DNA from 2 places in the Pseudomonas muyukensis genome. Region 1 is predicted to be linked to the other one. Evidence: predicted binding sites of a transcription regulator. Region 1 holds the regulator's gene; the other holds the start of a gene.
What was found. Region 1 encodes FliA, which starts transcription of late flagellar genes. Its sites were predicted from a motif close to CTAAAGTTTNNNNNNNNNNNGCCGNTAA; they were not measured.
Positions count from the first base shown of each region.

Region 2: a site for FliA is predicted at 4,750-4,777, ahead of KSS95_RS08745 (flagellar protein MotY). Genes of this name have one in related genera too.

Region 1 covers NZ_CP077073.1:4,531,415-4,541,117, forward strand. Annotated here, with positions in the region: gene KSS95_RS19915 (protein-glutamate methylesterase/protein-glutamine glutaminase) at 1-105, opposite strand, end outside; gene KSS95_RS19920 (chemotaxis protein CheA) at 151-2,397, opposite strand; gene KSS95_RS19925 (protein phosphatase CheZ) at 2,410-3,198, opposite strand; gene KSS95_RS19930 (chemotaxis response regulator CheY) at 3,217-3,591, opposite strand; gene fliA (RNA polymerase sigma factor FliA) at 3,695-4,435, opposite strand; gene fleN (flagellar synthesis regulator FleN) at 4,432-5,265, opposite strand; gene flhF (flagellar biosynthesis GTPase FlhF) at 5,380-6,693, opposite strand; gene flhA (flagellar biosynthesis protein FlhA) at 6,705-8,834, opposite strand.
Region 2 covers NZ_CP077073.1:1,942,327-1,952,029, forward strand. Annotated here, with positions in the region: gene KSS95_RS08710 (molybdopterin oxidoreductase family protein) at 1-403, shown strand, start outside; gene grxD (Grx4 family monothiol glutaredoxin) at 495-830, shown strand; gene bfr (bacterioferritin) at 1,103-1,576, opposite strand; gene KSS95_RS08725 (bacterioferritin-associated ferredoxin) at 1,779-2,000, opposite strand; gene KSS95_RS08730 (peroxiredoxin) at 2,216-2,818, shown strand; gene rnt (ribonuclease T) at 2,966-3,640, opposite strand; gene pyrC (dihydroorotase) at 3,637-4,683, opposite strand; gene KSS95_RS08745 (flagellar protein MotY) at 4,814-5,776, shown strand; gene KSS95_RS08750 (argininosuccinate synthase) at 5,911-7,128, shown strand; gene KSS95_RS08755 (hypothetical protein) at 7,183-7,713, opposite strand; gene KSS95_RS08760 (response regulator transcription factor) at 8,079-8,705, shown strand; gene KSS95_RS08765 (PA3496 family putative envelope integrity protein) at 8,746-8,922, opposite strand; gene nth (endonuclease III) at 9,027-9,665, opposite strand; gene KSS95_RS08775 (Rnf-Nqr domain containing protein) at 9,670-9,703, opposite strand, start outside.

The sequences.
Region 1 (9,703 bases):
GGTCGCGGTGCCCACGACCTGGATCGTCGGGTCCGCCGAGAGAATTTCCGAGACACGGCGGCGGAAGAAACCGGAATCATCCACCACCAGGACCTTGACTGCCATAAACACTCCATTAGGCGGCGCACCCGCCTGGGCGCGCCACCGAAATCAAATACGCCGGGCGGCGTAACGCTTGAGCATGCTCGGTACGTCGAGGATCAGCGCAATGCGCCCGTCACCGGTGATGGTGGCGCCGGACATGCCCGGGGTCCCCTGCAGCATCTTGCCCAGCGGCTTGATCACCACTTCTTCCTGGCCGACCAGCTGGTCGACGACGAAGCCGATGCGCTGGGTGCCAACCGACAGGATCACCACATGGCCTTCGTGCTGCTCTTCGTGCTCGTGGTCCTGGACCAGCCAGCGCTTGAGGTAGAACAGCGGCAGCGCCTTGTCGCGCACGATCACCACTTCCTGGCCGTCGACCACGTTGGTGCGCGACAGGTCGAGGTGGAAAATCTCGTTGACGTTGACCAGCGGGAAGGCAAACGCCTGGTTGGCCAGCATTACCATCAGCGTCGGCATGATCGCCAGGGTCAGCGGCACCTTGATGACGATCTTCGAGCCCTGGCCCTTGGCCGAGAAGATGTTGATCGAGCCGTTGAGCTGGGAAATCTTGGTCTTCACCACGTCCATGCCGACGCCGCGGCCGGACACGTCGGAAATCTCGGTCTTGGTCGAGAAACCCGGGGCGAAGATCAGGTTGTAGCAGTCCGACTCGCTCAGGCGGTCGGCCGCGTCCTTGTCCATCAGGCCCTTTTCCACGGCCTTGGCCCGCAGCACGCTGGGGTCCATGCCCTTGCCGTCGTCGGAGATCGACAGCAGGATGTGGTCGCCCTCCTGCTCGGCGGACAGCACCACGCGGCCTGTGCGCGCCTTGCCGGAGGCCTCGCGCTCGTCGGGCATCTCGACGCCATGGTCGACGGCGTTGCGCACCAGGTGCACCAACGGGTCGGCCAGGGCCTCGACCAGGTTCTTGTCCAGGTCGGTCTCTTCACCGACCAGCTCCAGGTTGATCTCTTTCTTGAGCTGGCGGGCCAGGTCGCGGACCAGGCGCGGGAAGCGGCCGAAGACTTTCTTGATCGGCTGCATGCGGGTCTTCATGACCGCGGTCTGCAGGTCGGCGGTGACCACGTCGAGGTTGGACACGGCCTTGGACATGGCCTCGTCGCCGCTGTTCAGGCCCAGGCGCACCAGGCGGTTACGCACCAGCACCAGTTCGCCGACCATGTTCATGATTTCGTCCAGGCGCGCGGTGTCGACCCGCACGGTGGTTTCCGCTTCGCTGGCGCCATGTTTCTCGGCGGCAGCGGCCGGCGCACGGGCTGGCGCGGCAGGCTTGGCGGCAGGCGCCGGTGCGGCGGCGGCAGGCGCCGGTGCGGCGGCGGCAGGCGCCGGCGCTGGCTTGGCAACCGGCTTGACCTCGGCCTTGGGCGCCGCCGGTGCGGCAGTCACGGCGGCGGCAGGGGCCTCGGCCGCGACGGCGTCGCCGGAGAACTTGCCCTTGCCGTGCAGCTGGTCCAGCAGCGCTTCGAACTCGTGTTCGCTGATGTTTTCGTCGCCTGCGGCAACTGGCGCGGCACTGGTGGGCGCTGCGGCCGCCGGCAGGGCGTCGACGGCAAAGGTGCCCTTGCCGTGCAACTGGTCGAGCAGCGATTCGAACTCATCGTCGGTGATTTCGTCGCTGCTCGGCGCCACGGCCGCGGGCTCGCTGACGGCCGCTTCAGCCGAGAACTGGCCCTTGCCATGCAACTGGTCGAGCAGCGACTCGAACTCGGCGTCGGTGATTTCGTCACCCTCGCCTGTGACCTGCTCGCCTTGCAGCTGCTCGTGAACGGCTGCTTCGGCCTTGACCGCATCCAGCGAATCGAGCAGTTGCTCGAACTCGGTGTCGGTGATGTCGGGCTCGGCGGCCGCTGCTTCGGCGACCGGCTCGGCCTCGACCACTGCAGCCGGTGCTTCGGCGCCACCCGGCTCGGCCAGGCGCGACAGCGCCGCCAGCAGTTCCGGGGTGGCCGGGGTCACGGCGCTGCGCTCGCGCACCTGGCCGAACATGCTGTTGACCGTGTCGAGTGCCTCGAGCACCACGTCCATCAGCTCGGCATCGACCCGGCGCTCCCCTTTGCGCAGGATGTCGAACACGTTCTCGGCGATATGGCAGCACTCCACCAGCTCGTTGAGCTGGAGGAAGCCGGCGCCCCCTTTTACAGTGTGGAAACCGCGGAAAATCGCATTGAGCAGGTCCGCGTCATCGGGCCGGCTTTCCAGCTCGACCAGTTGCTCGGACAGTTGCTCGAGGATTTCGCCGGCTTCTACCAGGAAATCCTGGAGGATTTCTTCATCGGCGCCGAAGCTCATTAAACGTGCTCCTTAAAAACCCAGGCTGGACAGCAGATCATCGACATCGTCCTGACCGGACACGACGTCTTCACGCTTATCGGCATGAATCTGCGGACCTTCACCCCGAGTCGGATGTTTTTCTTGATCTTTTTCAGCACGCAGCTGCTGGTGGTCATGTTCGATGCCGGCAAAGCGGTCGACCTGACTGGCCATCAGCACGAGCTTGAGCAGATTGCTTTCTACTTCGGTGACCAGCGCGGTTACCCGCTTGATCACCTGGCCGGTCAGGTCCTGATAGTCCTGAGCCAGCAGAATGTCGTTGAGGTGGCCCGAGACCTTGCGGTTGCCTTCGGCACTGTGCGTCAGGAAACTGTCGACGCGCTTGACCAGCTCGCGGAATTCCGGCGCCGCCACTTCGCGGCGCATGAAGCGCTGCCAGTCGGCGGACAGGTCCTGCGCCTCGCTCGCCAGTGCATTGAGCACCGGGGTGCTCTCCTCCACCAGGTCCATGGTGCGGTTGGCGGCACCTTCGGTGAGGCGCACCACGTAGGAGAGGCGCTCGGTGGCATCGGTGATCTGCGAGACTTCCTCGGCCTGCGGCATCGCCGGGTCGATCTGGAAGCTGACGATCGCGCTGTGCAGCTCGCGGGTAAGCTTGCCCACCTCCTGGTACAGGCCGCGGTCGCGGGTCTGGTTCAGTTGGTGGATCAGCTGCACGGCCTCGCCGAACCGGCCGCGCTCAAGGCTCTCGACCAGTTCCTGGGCATGCTTTTTCAGGGTTGATTCGAACTCACCCAGCGAGTTGTTGATTGACTCCATGGCGCCCCCTGACGTGACTCAGCCGTTGACGCGTTCGAAGATCTTCTCGATCTTTTCTTTGAGCACCTGGGCGGTGAAAGGCTTGACCACATAGCCATTGACGCCGGCCTGGGCCGCTTCGATGATCTGGTCGCGCTTGGCCTCGGCAGTCACCATCAGCACGGGCATGCCCTTGAGACGGTCGTGGGCACGCACCTTGCGCAGCAGGTCGATACCGGACATGCCGGGCATGTTCCAGTCGGTCACCAGGAAGTCGTAATGCCCGGCTTCGAGCATCGGCAGCGCCGTGGTGCCGTCGTCGGCCTCTTCGGTATTGGTGAAGCCCAGATCACGCAACAGGTTCTTGATGATCCGCCGCATCGTCGAAAAGTCGTCAACGATGAGGATTTTCATGTCTTTGTTCAATTAGACCTCCAAGCAGTCTTAAACGCGCTCGGCGCCGAGCGCGCAGTCAATCAATTCGGCACCACAAAATACGACTGCATCGAACCTTGGCTCAACGCGCCCGCCATTCACCCAGACGGCTGCGCAGACGTGCCGCGCACTGGCTGTGCAACTGGCTGACACGCGACTCGCTGACCCCCAGCACCTCACCGATTTCCTTGAGGTTCAGCTCTTCGTCGTAGTACAGCGCCAGGACCAGGCGCTCGCGCTCCGGCAGGTTGGCGATGGCATCGGCCAGGGCGGCCTGGAAGCGCTCGTCCTCCAGGTCCCGCGATGGCTCCAGCTGGCCACTGGCTCCGTCCTCGTGCAGCCCTTCGTGTTCGCCGTCCTGCAGCAGGTCGTCGAAACTGAACAGGCGGCTGCCCAAGGTGTCGTTCAGAATCCCGTAGTAATCATCGAGACTCAATTGGAGTTCGGCAGCAACCTCGTGATCTTTAGCGTCGCGACCGGTCTTTGCTTCAACACAGCGAATCGCATCGCTGACCATGCGCGTGTTGCGGTGCACCGAACGCGGTGCCCAATCGCCCTTGCGCACCTCGTCGAGCATGGCGCCACGGATCCGAATACCGGCGTAGGTCTCGAAGCTGGCGCCCTTGCTGGCATCGTACTTGTTGGCGACTTCCAGCAGGCCGATCATGCCGGCCTGGATCAGGTCCTCGACCTGGACATTGGCCGGCAACCGGGCCAGCAAGTGGTAGGCGATGCGCTTGACCAGCGGCGCGTAGCGTTCAACCAGCTCGTACTGGGCGTCCTTCGCCGCCTTGCTGTACATCTTGAAACCGCTCGCGTTCATAGCACGGGCCCTGCGCTGGTGGGTTGCACCAGGCGCTCGACGAAGAACTCCAGGTGGCCCCGCGGGTTGGCAGGCAGCGGCCAGCTGTCGACCTTCTGCGCAATGGCCTTGAAGGCCAGCGCGCACTTGGACCGAGGGAAGGCCTCATAGACCGCCCGCTGCTTCTGCACCGCCTTGCGCACGCATTCGTCGTAAGGCACGGCGCCAACGTATTGTAGGGCGACGTCGAGGAAGCGATCCGTGACCTTGGTCAACTTGGCGAAAAGGTTGCGACCCTCCTGCGGGCTCTGGGCCATGTTGGCCAGCACGCGGAACCGATTCATGCCGTAGTCGCGGTTGAGCAGCTTGATCAGGGCGTAGGCGTCGGTGATCGAGGTGGGTTCGTCGCACACCACCAGCAGCACTTCCTGGGCGGCGCGAACGAAGCTGACCACCGAGTCACCGATACCCGCGGCGGTATCGATCACCAGCACGTCGAGGTTGTCGCCGATCTCGCTGAAGGCCTGGATCAGCCCGGCATGCTGCGCCGGCGCCAGGTGCACCATGCTTTGCGTGCCGGAGGCCGCCGGCACGATGCGCACACCGCCCGGTCCCTGCAACAGCACGTCGCGCAGTTCGCAGCGGCCCTCGATGACATCGGCGAGGGTGCGCTTGGGCGTGAGCCCCAGCAGCACGTCGACATTGGCCAGGCCCAGGTCGGCGTCCAGCAACATGACCCGGCGGCCGAGCTCGGCCAGCGCCAGGGACAGGTTCACTGAAACGTTAGTCTTGCCGACGCCACCTTTGCCACCGGTCACGGCGATCACCTGTACGGGATGCATGCTACCCATGTCTGTTCTTTACCTTGTCTCGCTTGGACCCAGGCCACATGAGGGGCTGAACAGTCAAGGCCACGGTCCGGCCGGACAACCCCATGATGTAGGTACTTTGCACAGTATTCACCCTCAACCCGCGCGCTTGCCAGGGTTGTGGTACAGATCAGCGAACATGTCGGCCATGGCCTCGTCGCTGGGCTCGTCCTGCAGCTGCACGCTGACCGCGCGGCTCACAAGTTGGTGCTTGCGCGGTAATTGCAGGTCGTCGGGAATGCGCGGGCCATCGGTCAGATAGGCCACCGGCAGTTCGTGACGGATGGCCAGGCTCAGCACTTCGCCAAGGCAGGCCGTTTCGTCCAGTTTGGTCAGGATGCACCCGGCCAGGCCACAGCGCTTGTAGCTGTGGTAGGCGGCAGTGAGCACCTGTTTCTGGCTGGTGGTTGCCAGCACCAGGTAATTCTTCGCGGCGATACCGCGCCCGGCCAGGGTTTCCAGTTGCATGCGCAGGGCCGGGTCGCTGGCCTGCAGGCCGGCGGTGTCGATCAGCACCACGCGCTTGCGCAGCAGCGGCTCGAGGGCCTGGGCCAGCGACTCGCCCGGGTCGACGTAGGTGACCGGCACATTGAGGATTCGCCCCAGGGTCTTGAGCTGCTCCTGGGCGCCGATACGGAAGCTGTCCATGCTCACCAGCGCCAGGTTGTTCGCGCCGTACTTGAGCACATAGCGTGCGGCCAGCTTGGCCAGGGTGGTGGTCTTGCCCATGCCGGCCGGGCCGACCATGGCAATTACCCCACCCTCTTCGATGGGCTCGATCTCGGGCACGTCGATCATCCGCGCCAGGTGCGCCAGGACCATGCGCCAGGCCTGGCGCGGCTCTTCGATTTCGGCGGTGAGCTCGAGCAGTTCGCGGGCCAGGCCACCGGACAGGCCCAGGCGCTGCAGACGGCGCCAGAGATTGGCCTGCTGCGGCTTGCTGCCCTGCAGTTGGCTCCAGGCCAGCGAACCGAGCTGGACTTCGAGCAGCTCGCGCAGGCCATTGAGCTCGAAGCGCATGGCATCGAACAGGCGTGGGTCGACCGCCGCCGCGGCCGGAGCGGCCACTGGCGCGGGTTCATCGACCTGCGGCTCGATCAGCGGCTCGGACGCGGTCAGCGACTGGCCGGCAAACAGCTGGCGATTGCCACCCTCGCCCGCTTCGCCACGGCCGCTCAGCTCAGCCTGGGCGGTGACGATGCGCGACTGGGTCTTGCGCAGCTCGTCCTCCAGCTCGACGTTGGGCACGCGCGGGGCCAGGGCGGACAGCTTGTAGTCCAGCGCAGCCGTCAGTTCGACACCGCCAGCGATGCGCCGATTGCCGATGATGGCGGCGTCGGAGCCGAGCTCATCACGGACCAGCTTCATGGCCTGACGCATATCGGCGGCGAAAAAACGCTTAACTTGCATAACCCACTACCTCAGCCATTGGGGCCCACGGTGGCAACGATGGTGACTTGCTTGTTGTCAGGTATTTCCTGATACGCCAAAACATGCAAATTCGGTACAGCCAGGCGACCGAAGCGCGACAGCATGGCGCGGATCGGGCCGGCAACCAGGAGGATGGCCGGCTGGCCCTGCACTTCCTGGCGCTGGGCGGCTTCGATCAACGAACGCTGAAGCTTTTCGGCCATGCTCGGCTCAAGAAGAACACCGTCTTCCTGACCTTGCCCGGCCCTTTGCAAACTATTGAGCAAAATCTGTTCCAACCTTGGCTCCAAGGTGATCACAGGCAGCTCGGACTCAACGCCGACAATGCTTTGCACGATGGCGCGACACAATCCGACACGCACCACCGCCACCAGCGCGGCGGTATCTTGACTCTTGTTCGCATTGTTGGCGATGGCTTCGGCAATGCTGCGGATGTCGCGCACCGGCACCTGCTCGGCAAGCAACGCCTGCAACACCTTGAGCAGCCCCGACAAGGAAATGACACCCGGCACCACTTCCTCGGCCAGTTTCGGCGAGACCTTGGCCAGTACCTGCAGCAATTGCTGCACCTCCTCATGCCCGATCAGTTCATGGCAGTGCTTCTGCAGGATCTGGTTGAGGTGCGTGGCGACCACGGTACTGGCGTCCACCACGGTGTAGCCCAGCGACTGCGCCTGGGCGCGCTGGCCAACGTCGATCCACACCGCCTCCAGGCCGAATGCCGGGTCGTGCGCGGCGATGCCGTTGAGGGTGCCGAACACCTGGCCGGGGTTGATCGCCAGCTCCCGGTCCGGATAGATCTCGGCCTCGGCCAGGATCACCCCCATCAGGGTCAGGCGGTAGGCGCTGGGGGCCAGGTCGAGGTTGTCGCGAATATGCACGGTGGGCATGAGGAAGCCCAGGTCCTGGGAAAGCTTCTTGCGCACGCCCTTGATGCGCGCCAGCAGCTGGCCACCCTGATTGCGGTCGACCAGCGGGATCAGGCGGTAACCGACCTCCAGGCCGATCATGTCGATGGGGGTGACGTCGTCCCAGCCCAGCTCCTTGGTTTCCATGGCGCGCTGCGGCGAGGGCAGCAGATCCTGCTGGCGCTGGGCTTCCTCCAGCGCAACCACCTTGGCCTTCTGCTGCTTCTTCCAGACCAGATAAGCCCCCCCACCGGCCAATGCCCCGAGGCTGAGGAAGGCAACGTGGGGCATGCCTGGCACCAGGCCCATGACGATCATCAGCGCCCCGGAAACCGCCAGGGCCTTGGGCGAATCGAACATCTGCCGGTTGATCAACTTGCCCATGTCCTCGGAGCCCGAGGCGCGGGTGACCATGATCGCGGCGGCGGTGGACAGCAGCAGCGATGGCAACTGCGCCACCAAACCGTCACCGATGGTCAGCAGGGCGTAGACCTTGCCGGCGTCGCCGAAGGTCATGCCGTGTTGCAGCATGCCGATGAGCATGCCGCCGATCAGGTTGATGAACAGGATCAACAGGCCGGCGATGGCGTCACCGCGCACGAACTTGCTGGCACCGTCCATCGAGCCGTAGAACTCGGCTTCCTGGGCGACTTCGGCGCGACGGGCCTTGGCCTGGACCTGGTCGATCAGGCCGGCGTTGAGGTCGGCGTCGATGGCCATCTGCTTGCCGGGCATGGCGTCGAGGGTGAAGCGCGCGCTGACCTCGGAGATGCGCCCGGCGCCCTTGGTCACCACCACGAAGTTGATGATCATGAGGATGGCGAACACCACCGCACCGACGACGTAGTTGCCGCCGATCACCACTTCGCCGAAGGCCTGGATCACCTTGCCGGCGGCGCCGTGGCCTTCTTGGCCGTGGAGCATGACCACGCGGGTGGAGGCGACGTTGAGGGCCAGGCGCAGCAGGGTCGCCACCAGCAGGATGGTGGGGAACGCGGCGAAGTCCAGTGGACGCAGGGCGTAGACGCAGACCAGCAGGACCACGATCGACAGGGCGATGTTGAAGGTGAAGAATACGTCGAGCAGGAACGGTGGTATCGGCAACATCATCATTGCCAACATCACCAGCAGCAGCAGCGGCACGCCCAGGTTGCCCCGGCCGAGACCGGCCAGGTTGTTGCGGGCGTTGCTGATTAACTGAGTGCGATCCACCGCGAGTCCTCTTCAAGCAAAACTTTGACGCCTGTGTGGCGCCTGGCGCTGCCTTTGCAAGAAGCTTTCCAACTTTTGGGGATGGGGGATTTTCTTGGGGGGCGGGGGCGGGGGCGGGGTCGGGGTCGGGAATTGTTTTGGCTTTTGTATGCGCATTCATTTGCTGTGCCGACGTACAGTCACCCTTCCGCCCTTACGGCGGCCTACTTTTGTCGTGGCAAAAGTAGGCAAAACCGTTCCGCTCCGTTCATCCGGCCCCTACGCTACGCTCCGGGGTTCCCTCGCTCCGTTCTTGCTCCCGTGGGTACCGCGCTGTAGGGCCCATCCTGGGCCCCAGCGCTCGACGGCCATCCATGGCCGTCGCCCCACTACGCAAGAACTCCGCTCGGCCTCCTGAAGTCGCAATTGGCGGCGCCTGGGCTATCGCGCACTTAGAAGCAAAATCAAGAGCAGTTCAAGAGCAGATCAAGAGCAGATCAAGAGCAGAGATTTATGGTTTGTTAGTTGGAACTGTGTTGCTTGTCCAGACGCCATCGAGGGTAAAGCCCACTCCCACGATTGGCCACTTTATCGGCTTGGCGTGGAAGCGGGCTTGCCCCGCGATGCGATCCAGAGTTCCCCCTAATTCAACTAGCGATTAGCTGCGTCAGTGCAGGCGCCGCCCCTAACTTCGCGACTTCAGGAGGCCGAACGCAGGCCTTGCGTAGGGAGGTGACGGGCATGGATGCCCGTCAAGCGCTGGGGCCCAGGATGGGCCCTACAGCGCGGTCCTCCCGGGAGCAAGGCCGGAGTGAGGGAACCCCGGAGCGAAGCGTAGGGGCCGGATGAATGGAGCGAGGATTTTTTGGTTCCTTTTTGATCCTTCAAAA
Region 2 (9,703 bases), 2.6 Mb from region 1:
GCCGCCGGAGGTTGGCCAGCTGTTGTTGATCGGCCGTCGCCATGTGCGCAGCAACAACTCCTGGATGCACAACTTCCAGCGCCTGGTCAAAGGCAAGCCGCGCCACCAGTTGCTGATGCACCCGGACGACCTGCGCCAGCGACACCTGCACGATGGCCAGACCGTGCGGGTTCGGTCGCGCACCGGGGTGCTGGAGGTGCAGGTGCAGGCCAGCGAGGACATGATGCCGGGGGTGGTCAGCCTGCCCCATGGTTTTGGCCATGCCCGCCAAGGGGCGCGTCTGCAGGTGGCGGCCGTGTTGCCTGGGGTCAGTGCCAACGACCTGACCGACGAGCGCCTGCGTGACGGCGTGTCCGGCAATGCCGCGCTCAATGGCGTACCGGTGCAGGTGGAGGCCGCCTGATGTACGGCAAGGCCGAGCACGCTGCTCGGCTTTCCGTTACAATGCGCCACCGTGCCGACGACCCAGTCGGAAAGTTCAGCCGAGGTGCTTCATGGATATCATCGATACAATCAAAGAGCAGATTGCCAACAACACCATTCTGCTTTACATGAAAGGTTCGCCGAATGCCCCGCAGTGCGGCTTCTCTGCCAAGGCTTCGCAAGCTGTGATGGGATGTGGCGAGAAATTCGCTTATGTCGACATCCTGCAGAACCCGGAAATCCGCGCCAACCTGCCCAAGTACGCCAACTGGCCGACCTTCCCGCAACTGTGGGTGGCCGGTGAGCTGGTCGGTGGCAGCGACATCATGCTGGAGATGTTCGAAAAGGGTGAGCTGCAGACCCTGATCAAGGAAGCGGCCGCCAAGGCCAAGGCTTCCGAAGCCTGATACGGCCGCTGGCCCAGGTACGCAAAAGCCCCGCATGAGCGGGGCTTTTTGTTGGCCAAACATGGTCAGTAATTGCTAGGCCACAATTCGCCGGCTGCATGCGGCTTGTGTAGGAGTGGCCTTGTGTCGCGAAAGGGCTGCGAAGCAGCCCCGGCGATTTTGCATGGTACCGAGATCCTGGGGCCGCTACGCGGCCCTTTCGCGACACAAGGCCGCTCCTACAGGGTTACGCGATCACCTGCTGGCGATGCTTTGTCTGACCGATGTGAAACTTATTCTTCGCCCATCTGCGATTGCAGGTAGTTCTCGAGGGTGATCTTGTCGATCAGGCCCAGCTGGGTTTCCAGCCAGTCGATGTGCTCTTCCTCGGACTCGAGGATATCTTCGAGCAGGTCACGGGAACCGAAGTCGCCAGCGGTTTCGCAATGGGCGATGGCGGCTTTCAGGTCGGCGTGGGCCTTCTTCTCAAGCTTCAGGTCGCACTCGAGCATCTCCTTGGTGTGCTCGCCGATCATCAGCTTGCCCAGGTCCTGGACGTTGGGGATGCCTTCGAGGAAGAGAATACGCTTGATCAGTTTGTCAGCGTCCTTCATCGCGGTGATGGACTCTTTGTACTCGAGCTTGCCCAGCTTGTTCAGGCCCCAATCTTCATACATGCGTGCGTGCAGGAAGTACTGGTTGATCGCGACCAGCTCGTTTCCGAGGATCTTGTTGAGATGCTGGATGACGCTTACGTCGCCTTTCATGATGGGGTCCTGCCCTGTGGAAGTTGAGCCAATGAAATCAAGTTTGAGCCCGACCTCTATCTATGTCAAACCTAAGTTATTGAATAATAAGTGAAAATTAATAGGAATAAGAATGTTTGTGAACCGCGTTCGAGCGCTAAGTTATTGAATTGAAGGCATAAAAAAACCGGACACGAGGTCCGGTTCTTTGAATTCTGCCAGGTCAGGCGGCGTTGAATTCCACAGGGTAGGGCAGCACGGCCTGTTGGCTCAGTTGCAGGTCAGTGAGCGTTTCACGCACCACCTGCTTGGCCAGGCAAGCACATTTGCCACACTGGCTGGCGACGTTGGTCGCGGCTCGAACTTCCTTGTAGCTGCAGCATCCTTCGTAGATCGCATCGCGGATCTGTCCGTCGGTGACACCGACACAAAGACACACATACATAAAGGCTGACCATCGCGGGGTTGAGTCGATGGGTTGGAGAGTAATGGTAATGAGAATGCTTGTCAAAGCCCTTTCTGAAAGGGCCGTGCTTGAGCGACCGGTGGTACAGATTCGGCCTGTCACGCAAAGCTGTGTATGATGGTCAACCTTTGCTGGATCCGGGGGAATGCGTTCTGCCCGGGCAAGCTTCTTCACCCCTCATCAGGAGAAATCGAATGAGCGTACTCGTTGGCAAGAAAGCCCCTGACTTCACCGTACCGGCTGTGCTGGGCAACGGCGAAATCGTCGACAGCTTCAACCTGGCCTCGGCCATCAAAGGCAAGTACGGCCTGGTGTTCTTCTACCCGCTGGACTTCACCTTCGTCTGCCCGTCCGAGCTGATCGCCCTGGATCACCGCATCCCGGACTTCCAGGCCCGCAACGTGGAAGTGATCGGCGTGTCGATCGACTCGCACTTCACCCACAACGCCTGGCGTAACACCCCGGTCAACAACGGCGGCATCGGTCAGGTCAAGTACACCCTGGCGGCCGACATGACCCACGAAATCTGCAAGGCCTACGACGTCGAGTCCGAAGGCGGCGTGGCGTTCCGTGGCGCCTTCCTGATCGACACCAATGGTGTCGTTCGTTCGCAGATCGTCAACGACCTGCCGCTGGGCCGTAACATGGACGAGCTGCTGCGCCTGGTCGACGCCCTGCAATTCCACGAAGAGCACGGCGAAGTCTGCCCGGCCAACTGGAAGAAAGGCGACAAGGGCATGAACGCTTCGCCGGAAGGTGTTGCCGCCTACCTGAGCGAGAACGCTGGCAAGCTGTAATTGCCTCGCGCATAAAAAAACCGGCCCATGTGGCCGGTTTTTTTATTCCAACGGTCAAGCTTAACCCTGTAGGAGCCGGCCAGCGCAGTGGATGGCACCGGCGCTGCCGGTGTTCGCCGGCAAGGCCGGCTCCTACAGAGGGCGAGTTCAATCGTTGAAATCGCGCCAGCCGCCCATCTCTTTCCAGCGGTTGACGATGCCGCAGAACAACTCGGCGGTCTTCTCGGTGTCGTAGCGCGCCGAATGCGCCTCACGGCCGTCGAAGTCGATGTCGGCGCTTTGGCAGGCCCGCGCCAGCACGGTCTGGCCATAGGCGAGGCCGGCCAGGGTGGCGGTGTCGAAGCTGGAGAACGGGTGAAACGGGTTGCGCTTGATGTCGTTGCGCGCCACTGCCGCATTGAGGAAGCCCAGGTCGAAGCTGCTGTTGTGGCCGACCAGGATCGCCCGCTTGCAGCCGTTGGCCTTCAATGCCTTGCGCACACCGCGGAAGATATCGGTGAGCGCGCTTTCCTCGGCCACGGCCATGCGCAACGGGTGGTCAAGCTTGATCCCGGTGAACTCCAGCGCGGCGGCCTCGATGTTGGCCCCCTCGAACGGCTCGACCCGGTAGAAGTAGGTGTGCTCGGGGAACAGGAAGCCTTTCTCGTCCATGCCGATAGTGACCGCGGCAATTTCCAGCAGGGCGTCGGTGGCGCTGTTGAAGCCGCCAGTCTCGACATCCACCACCACCGGCAGGTAGCCGCGGAAACGCTCGGCCATCGGGTGGCGCGAGCCGCTGCTGACCGGGCTGTCCTGTTCGTCGTCGTAGAGGTCTTCGCTCACGCGTTGTCCTCCAGCAGGCGCCAGCGCAGTTGTTCACCGGCGCGCAGGGGAACCACGGTGGTGTCGCCCAATGGCAGGCTGTCGGGCGCCGTCCACGTTTCGCGAACCAGGGTAATGGTGTCGGTGTTTCGTGGCAGGCCGTAGAAATCCGGGCCGTGCTTGCTGGCGAAACCTTCCAGCTTGTCCAGCGCGTTGCGCTGCTCGAACGCCTCGGCGTACAGCTCGATCGCGGCATAGGCGGTGTAGCAGCCGGCGCAGCCGCAGGCGGCTTCTTTCGCGTGTTTGGCGTGGGGGGCCGAATCGGTGCCGAGGAAGAACTTCGGGTTGCCGCTGGTGGCGGCGTCCAGCAGCGCCACCTGGTGGGTGTTGCGCTTGAGGATCGGCAGGCAATAGAAGTGCGGGCGAATGCCGCCGACCAGCATGTGGTTGCGGTTGTACAGCAGGTGCTGGGCGGTGATGGTCGCGCCGACGTTGGCCGGGGCCTCGCTGACGAACTGTGCGGCATCGCCGGTGGTGATGTGCTCGAACACCACCTTGAGGGTCGGGAAGCGCTCGACCAGACGACGCATGTGCTCGTCGATGAAGCGCTTCTCGCGGTCGAACACGTCGACCTCGCTGCGGGTCACTTCACCGTGCACCAGCAATGGCATGCCGACTTGCGCCAGTGCCTCGATGGCCGGGAAGATGTTGTCGATGCTGGTCACGCCCGAGTCGGAGTTGGTGGTGGCGCCGGCCGGGTACAGCTTGGCGGCGTACACGAAGCCGCTGGCCTTGGCCGCGCGGACATCCTCGGGGCTGGTGCGGTCGGTGAGGTACAGCACCATCAGCGGCTCGAAGCGGCTGCCGGCCGGGCGGGCGGCAAGGATGCGCTCGCGGTAGGCGCCAGCCTCGACGGCGTTGCGCACCGGCGGCACGAGGTTGGGCATGATGATGGCACGGGCAAAGGTGCGCGCCACGTCACCGACGGTATGTGGCAGGACGGCACCATCGCGCAGATGGATGTGCCAGTCGTCGGGGCGCAGGAGGGTCAGGCGATCGGACATTGGGAATTCCAGGCGGGTCGAACTCAGACCTCAATGCTACCGGAAAACCCCTTGTCGAGCACGGCTATCAAGTTTTCCCACGGGCGTCCGATAGCCTTGAGGTAAGCCGTCAGAATCTGTGGAGCCGCCCGTGCGCCAGCGTTACCTAGCCCTGTTCACCCTTGTCGCCAGCCTGCCGGCTGGGGCATTGACCTTCCAGACCCGCGTGGAGAACGTCGCCTGGAAAGTCGAGGGGGACCAGTTCGAATGCCGCCTGATCCAGCCGATCGACGGCTTCGGCAGCGGTGAGTTCGTGCGCCGCGCCGGTGAGCAGCCGACTTTCCAGCTGCGCTCTGACAGCAATGTGCTCGGGGCCGGCTCGGCCACCCTGCTGGCCGCGGCGGCGCCCTGGCAGCCTGGGCGCGGCGATATCAACCTGGGTGCGGTGCGCATGGCCCGCAGCGGTGTGCTGTTCACCTCCAGCCAAGGGCAGGCCAGCCGCCTGATCAACGGCCTGCTCGATGGGCGCAGCAGCGTGGTGCGCAACTACGCCGGTGAAGGCGGGCGGGCCATGGAAGTGCATGTGATGCCGGTGAGTTTTGCCAAGGCCTACAGCGACTACCAGCTCTGCGCGGCCAAACTGCTGCCGATGAACTACGACCAGATCCGCCAGACCCAGGTCGGCTTTCCCGGTGGCGGCATCGAACTGGACAGCTCGGCGCGCGCGCGCCTGGACGTGATCCTCGATTACTTGAAGGCCGATCCGTCGGTCAATCACATCGAGCTCAATGGCCACTCCGACAACAGCGGCAATCGCCTGACCAATCGCGACACCTCGCGGCGGCGGGCCTTGGCGGTGGCCGAATACTTCAAGGCCCATGGCGTGCCGGACGAGCAGATCACCGTGCGCTTCCATGGCGAACGCTACCCGCTGGCCAAGAACAACACCCCTGCCAACCGTGCGCGCAACCGCCGAGTCAACATCCAGCTTGACCGGGTGGTACCGGTGCACAAGCCCGTCGAGCCGCCGCCGGTGCAGGCCCCGCCAGCCGCAGCCCCGGCTGCTGCGCCTACGGCCCCGGTAGGGGCCGCGCAGCCCGCGCCGGGGAAATAATCCAGGGTGCGACCGTGGGTCGCGCTCTCGACAATTCCTGTCGCTTTGTCGTCACAAGCTGTCGCCCCATTGTAAATTTTTCGGCAAGGCCGGTAGAATCATCGGCTTTCCGTACAACCCCGTGGAGTGATGGCATGGCGGACGTAAAAAAGGTCGTATTGGCGTATTCCGGCGGCCTTGATACTTCGGTGATTCTCAAGTGGCTGCAGGACACCTACAACTGTGAAGTGGTGACCTTCACCGCCGACCTCGGTCAGGGCGAGGAGGTCGAGCCGGCCCGCGCCAAGGCCCAGGCAATGGGCGTGAAAGAAATCTACATCGACGACCTGCGCGAAGAATTCGTGCGTGATTTCGTGTTCCCGATGTTCCGCGCCAACACCGTCTACGAAGGCGAGTACCTGCTGGGTACCTCCATCGCCCGCCCGCTGATCGCCAAGCGCCTGATCGAGATCGCCAACGAAACCGGCGCCGATGCCATTTCCCACGGCGCAACCGGCAAGGGCAACGACCAGGTGCGCTTCGAGCTGGGTGCCTATGCGCTCAAGCCCGGCGTCAAGGTCATCGCCCCATGGCGCGAGTGGGACCTGCTGTCCCGCGAGAAGCTGATGGACTACGCCGAGAAGCACGGTATCCCGATCGAGCGCCACGGCAAGAAGAAGTCGCCGTACTCGATGGACGCCAACCTGCTGCACATCTCCTACGAAGGCGGTGTCCTGGAAGATACCTGGACCGAGCACGAGGAAGACATGTGGAAATGGAGCGTCTCGCCGGAGAACGCACCGGACCAGGCCACCTACATCGAGCTGACCTACCGCAACGGTGACATCGTCGCCATCGACGGCGTCGAGAAGACCCCGGCCACGGTCCTGGCCGACCTCAACCGCATCGGCGGCGCCAACGGCATTGGCCGCCTCGACATCGTCGAGAACCGCTATGTCGGCATGAAGTCGCGTGGCTGCTACGAGACCCCGGGCGGCACCATCATGCTCAAGGCCCACCGTGCCATCGAGTCGATCACCCTGGACCGCGAAGTCGCTCACCTGAAGGATGAGCTGATGCCGAAGTACGCCAGCCTGATCTACACCGGCTACTGGTGGAGCCCGGAGCGTCTGATGCTGCAGCAGATGATCGACGCCTCCCAGGTCAACGTGAACGGTGTCGTGCGCCTGAAACTGTACAAGGGCAATGTCACCGTCGTCGGCCGCAAGTCGGACGACTCGCTGTTCGACGCCAACATCGCGACCTTCGAGGAAGACGGCGGCGCCTACAACCAGGCTGATGCCGCAGGCTTCATCAAGCTCAATGCCCTGCGCATGCGGATTGCCGCCAACAAGGGGCGTGCGCTGCTCTAAGCAGGCGGTTGCAGAAAAACCCGGCCAGTGGCCGGGTTTTTTTGTGCCTGGGCCTCATGCTTGATGTTCCCCGTCGAGCGCCGTTGCAGCGTTGTCGAGCATAGGCTCCACCGACAGGTGAATGCATACCCGTGCATCCAGGTTGTACAGGACCCAGCGCCGCGTCGAGGACGGTGGGCGCTCGATCATGCGCAGTACATGGTTTTCGATCATCTTGCGGCTTTCCGAGCCGGAGATGGCGATGATCATTGCGCCTTGATCGTGGCTGGAGGGCCTGATGGCTTCGGCGGGCATCGTGGGGCTGTGAGTTGCCGTTGTCTGTTCGGCGCTTGGGCCGGAGGCAGAAGAGGGCGGCTGACAACTTGAACCGGGCTCGTGTTTGTCGGGGGCGAACAATGAGCCGGTGTTGAAGTTGAGGGTGAGGAAGAACAACACCGTCAGGAAAAACGGAAACCCCACCAGAAACCAGGTGTAGATACTCTGGCTCTCTTCACTGAGAAAGGGAAGGGAGGCCAGTGCCGAGGCTTCGATGACGCCGGCAAACACGGCGATAAGGGTCAGGGGACTAAGGGATTCTTGGTTCATGATGAGTATCCGGTCGAGCGTCGCTCATCTGTACGTTGTTTCTTTTCCTGGCAGCAGTGTGAGGCGCTTCCATTATTGGAAATGAATCTCCTTCAACCTTTATCCTGTACCTATAAGTGAAATTTCCTGCGAGCTATGTAATGGGTCGGTACTTGGATCCCATTGGCGGGGCTGTTAATTTTTGTGACGGTTAATTCAGGCATGAATCTATTACATTTTGTGAAATAGGCGCGTGTAGGATTAATCCTCAATAGTTGTAGTCCTCTTCTTTTGATGTATCTGTCAGGGGAACTTCATAACTAATCGGCGGCAAGGTCGGTTAAGGTGGCCTGGCGAATTGAAAATAACGAATCAATGGATATCGCATGAATAAAGTGCTGATCGTGGATGATCACCCGGTCATTCGCCTGGCCGTACGCATGCTGATGGAACGGCATGGTTACGAGGTGGTGGCGGAGAGCGACAATGGTGTGGATGCCCTGCAACTTTCGCGGGAGTATCTACCGGACATCGTCGTGTTGGATATCGGGATCCCCAAGCTGGATGGGCTTGAGGTAATAGCTCGGCTGGCCCTGCTGAGTCCGGCGAGCAAGGTGTTGGTACTGACATCGCAGACCCCGGGGCATTTCTCGATGCGCTGCATGCAGGCGGGGGCGGCGGGTTACGTATGCAAGCAGCAGGAATTGACCGAGTTGCTCAGCGCAATCAAGGCGGTGCTGTCTGGCTACAGCTATTTCCCCAACCAGGCGCTGCACAAGGGGCGCTCCGGTGTCGGCGGCGCGACGGAAAGCGAGATGGTCGAGCGTCTGTCTGGGCGAGAGATGATGGTGCTGCAGCAACTGGCGCGGGGCAAAAGCAACAAGGAAATCGCTGACAGCATGTTCCTCAGCAACAAGACCGTCAGTACCTACAAGACCCGACTGTTGCTCAAGCTCAATGCCCGTTCCCTGGTCGACCTCATCGAGTTGGCCCAGCGCCATGGGCTGGCCTGAGCATGATTGAAAAAGCCCCCATGGCGGAGGCTTTTCAGGGTTACAGGTCGTAGTCGAAATCGGCCAGTTGCCTCTGCAGTCGCCGCTCCTCGAGCATGTTGTCGATGGTGCGGCGTTTGCTGAGGTTGGTCTTGGCCGGTTCGGCCTGAGGCTCTTCGTCTTCGTCCACGCTCTGGAATTCTTCGTCGATAGCCAGGTCTTCTTTATCGGTGCTCATGCGTCACTCCAAGCCAAAGGGCCATTGGCCGTCCTTATAACGGGATTCACCGAGCGGGTAAAAAAGATTTTTTCAATCGTCGAGGGGCGTATTTCACTATCGCCTCAATCGTCCGAGGTCTTGTGCTTGTACTCGCACAGATCTTCGATCCGGCAACTCCCGCAACGTGGCTTGCGCGCCTGGCATACATAGCGGCCGTGCAGGATCAGCCAATGGTGGGCATCGAGCAGGTAATCGCGGGGGACGAACTTCAGCAGTTTCTTTTCCACCTCGAGCACGGTCTTGCCCGGGGCAATGCCGGTGCGGTTGCTCACGCGGAAAATGTGCGTATCGACGGCCATGGCCAGCTGGCGGAAAGCCGTGTTCAGGACCACGTTCGCGGTCTTGCGCCCAACGCCTGGCAGCGCCTCGAGCGCTTCGCGGGTTTGCGGAACCTCGCCGCCATGTTGCTCGACCAGCAGGCGGCAGGTCTCGATGACGTTCTTGGCCTTGCTGTTGTACAGGCCGATGGTCTTGATGTATTCGCTCAGGCCTTCCACGCCCAGGGCATGGATCGCCTGTGGTGTATTGGCCACCGGGTACAGCCGGGCGGTGGCCTTGTTGACCCCGACATCGGTAGCCTGGGCCGAAAGAATCACGGCGATCAGCAGTTCGAATGGAGTGGTGTAGGCCAGTTCGGTCTTTGGATCGGGGTTGTCTTCATGCAGCCTGCGAAAGATCTCCAGGCGTTTGGCGGCATTCATGGGGTCAACGGGTTCCTTGACGGCGTGAGGGGTGGATC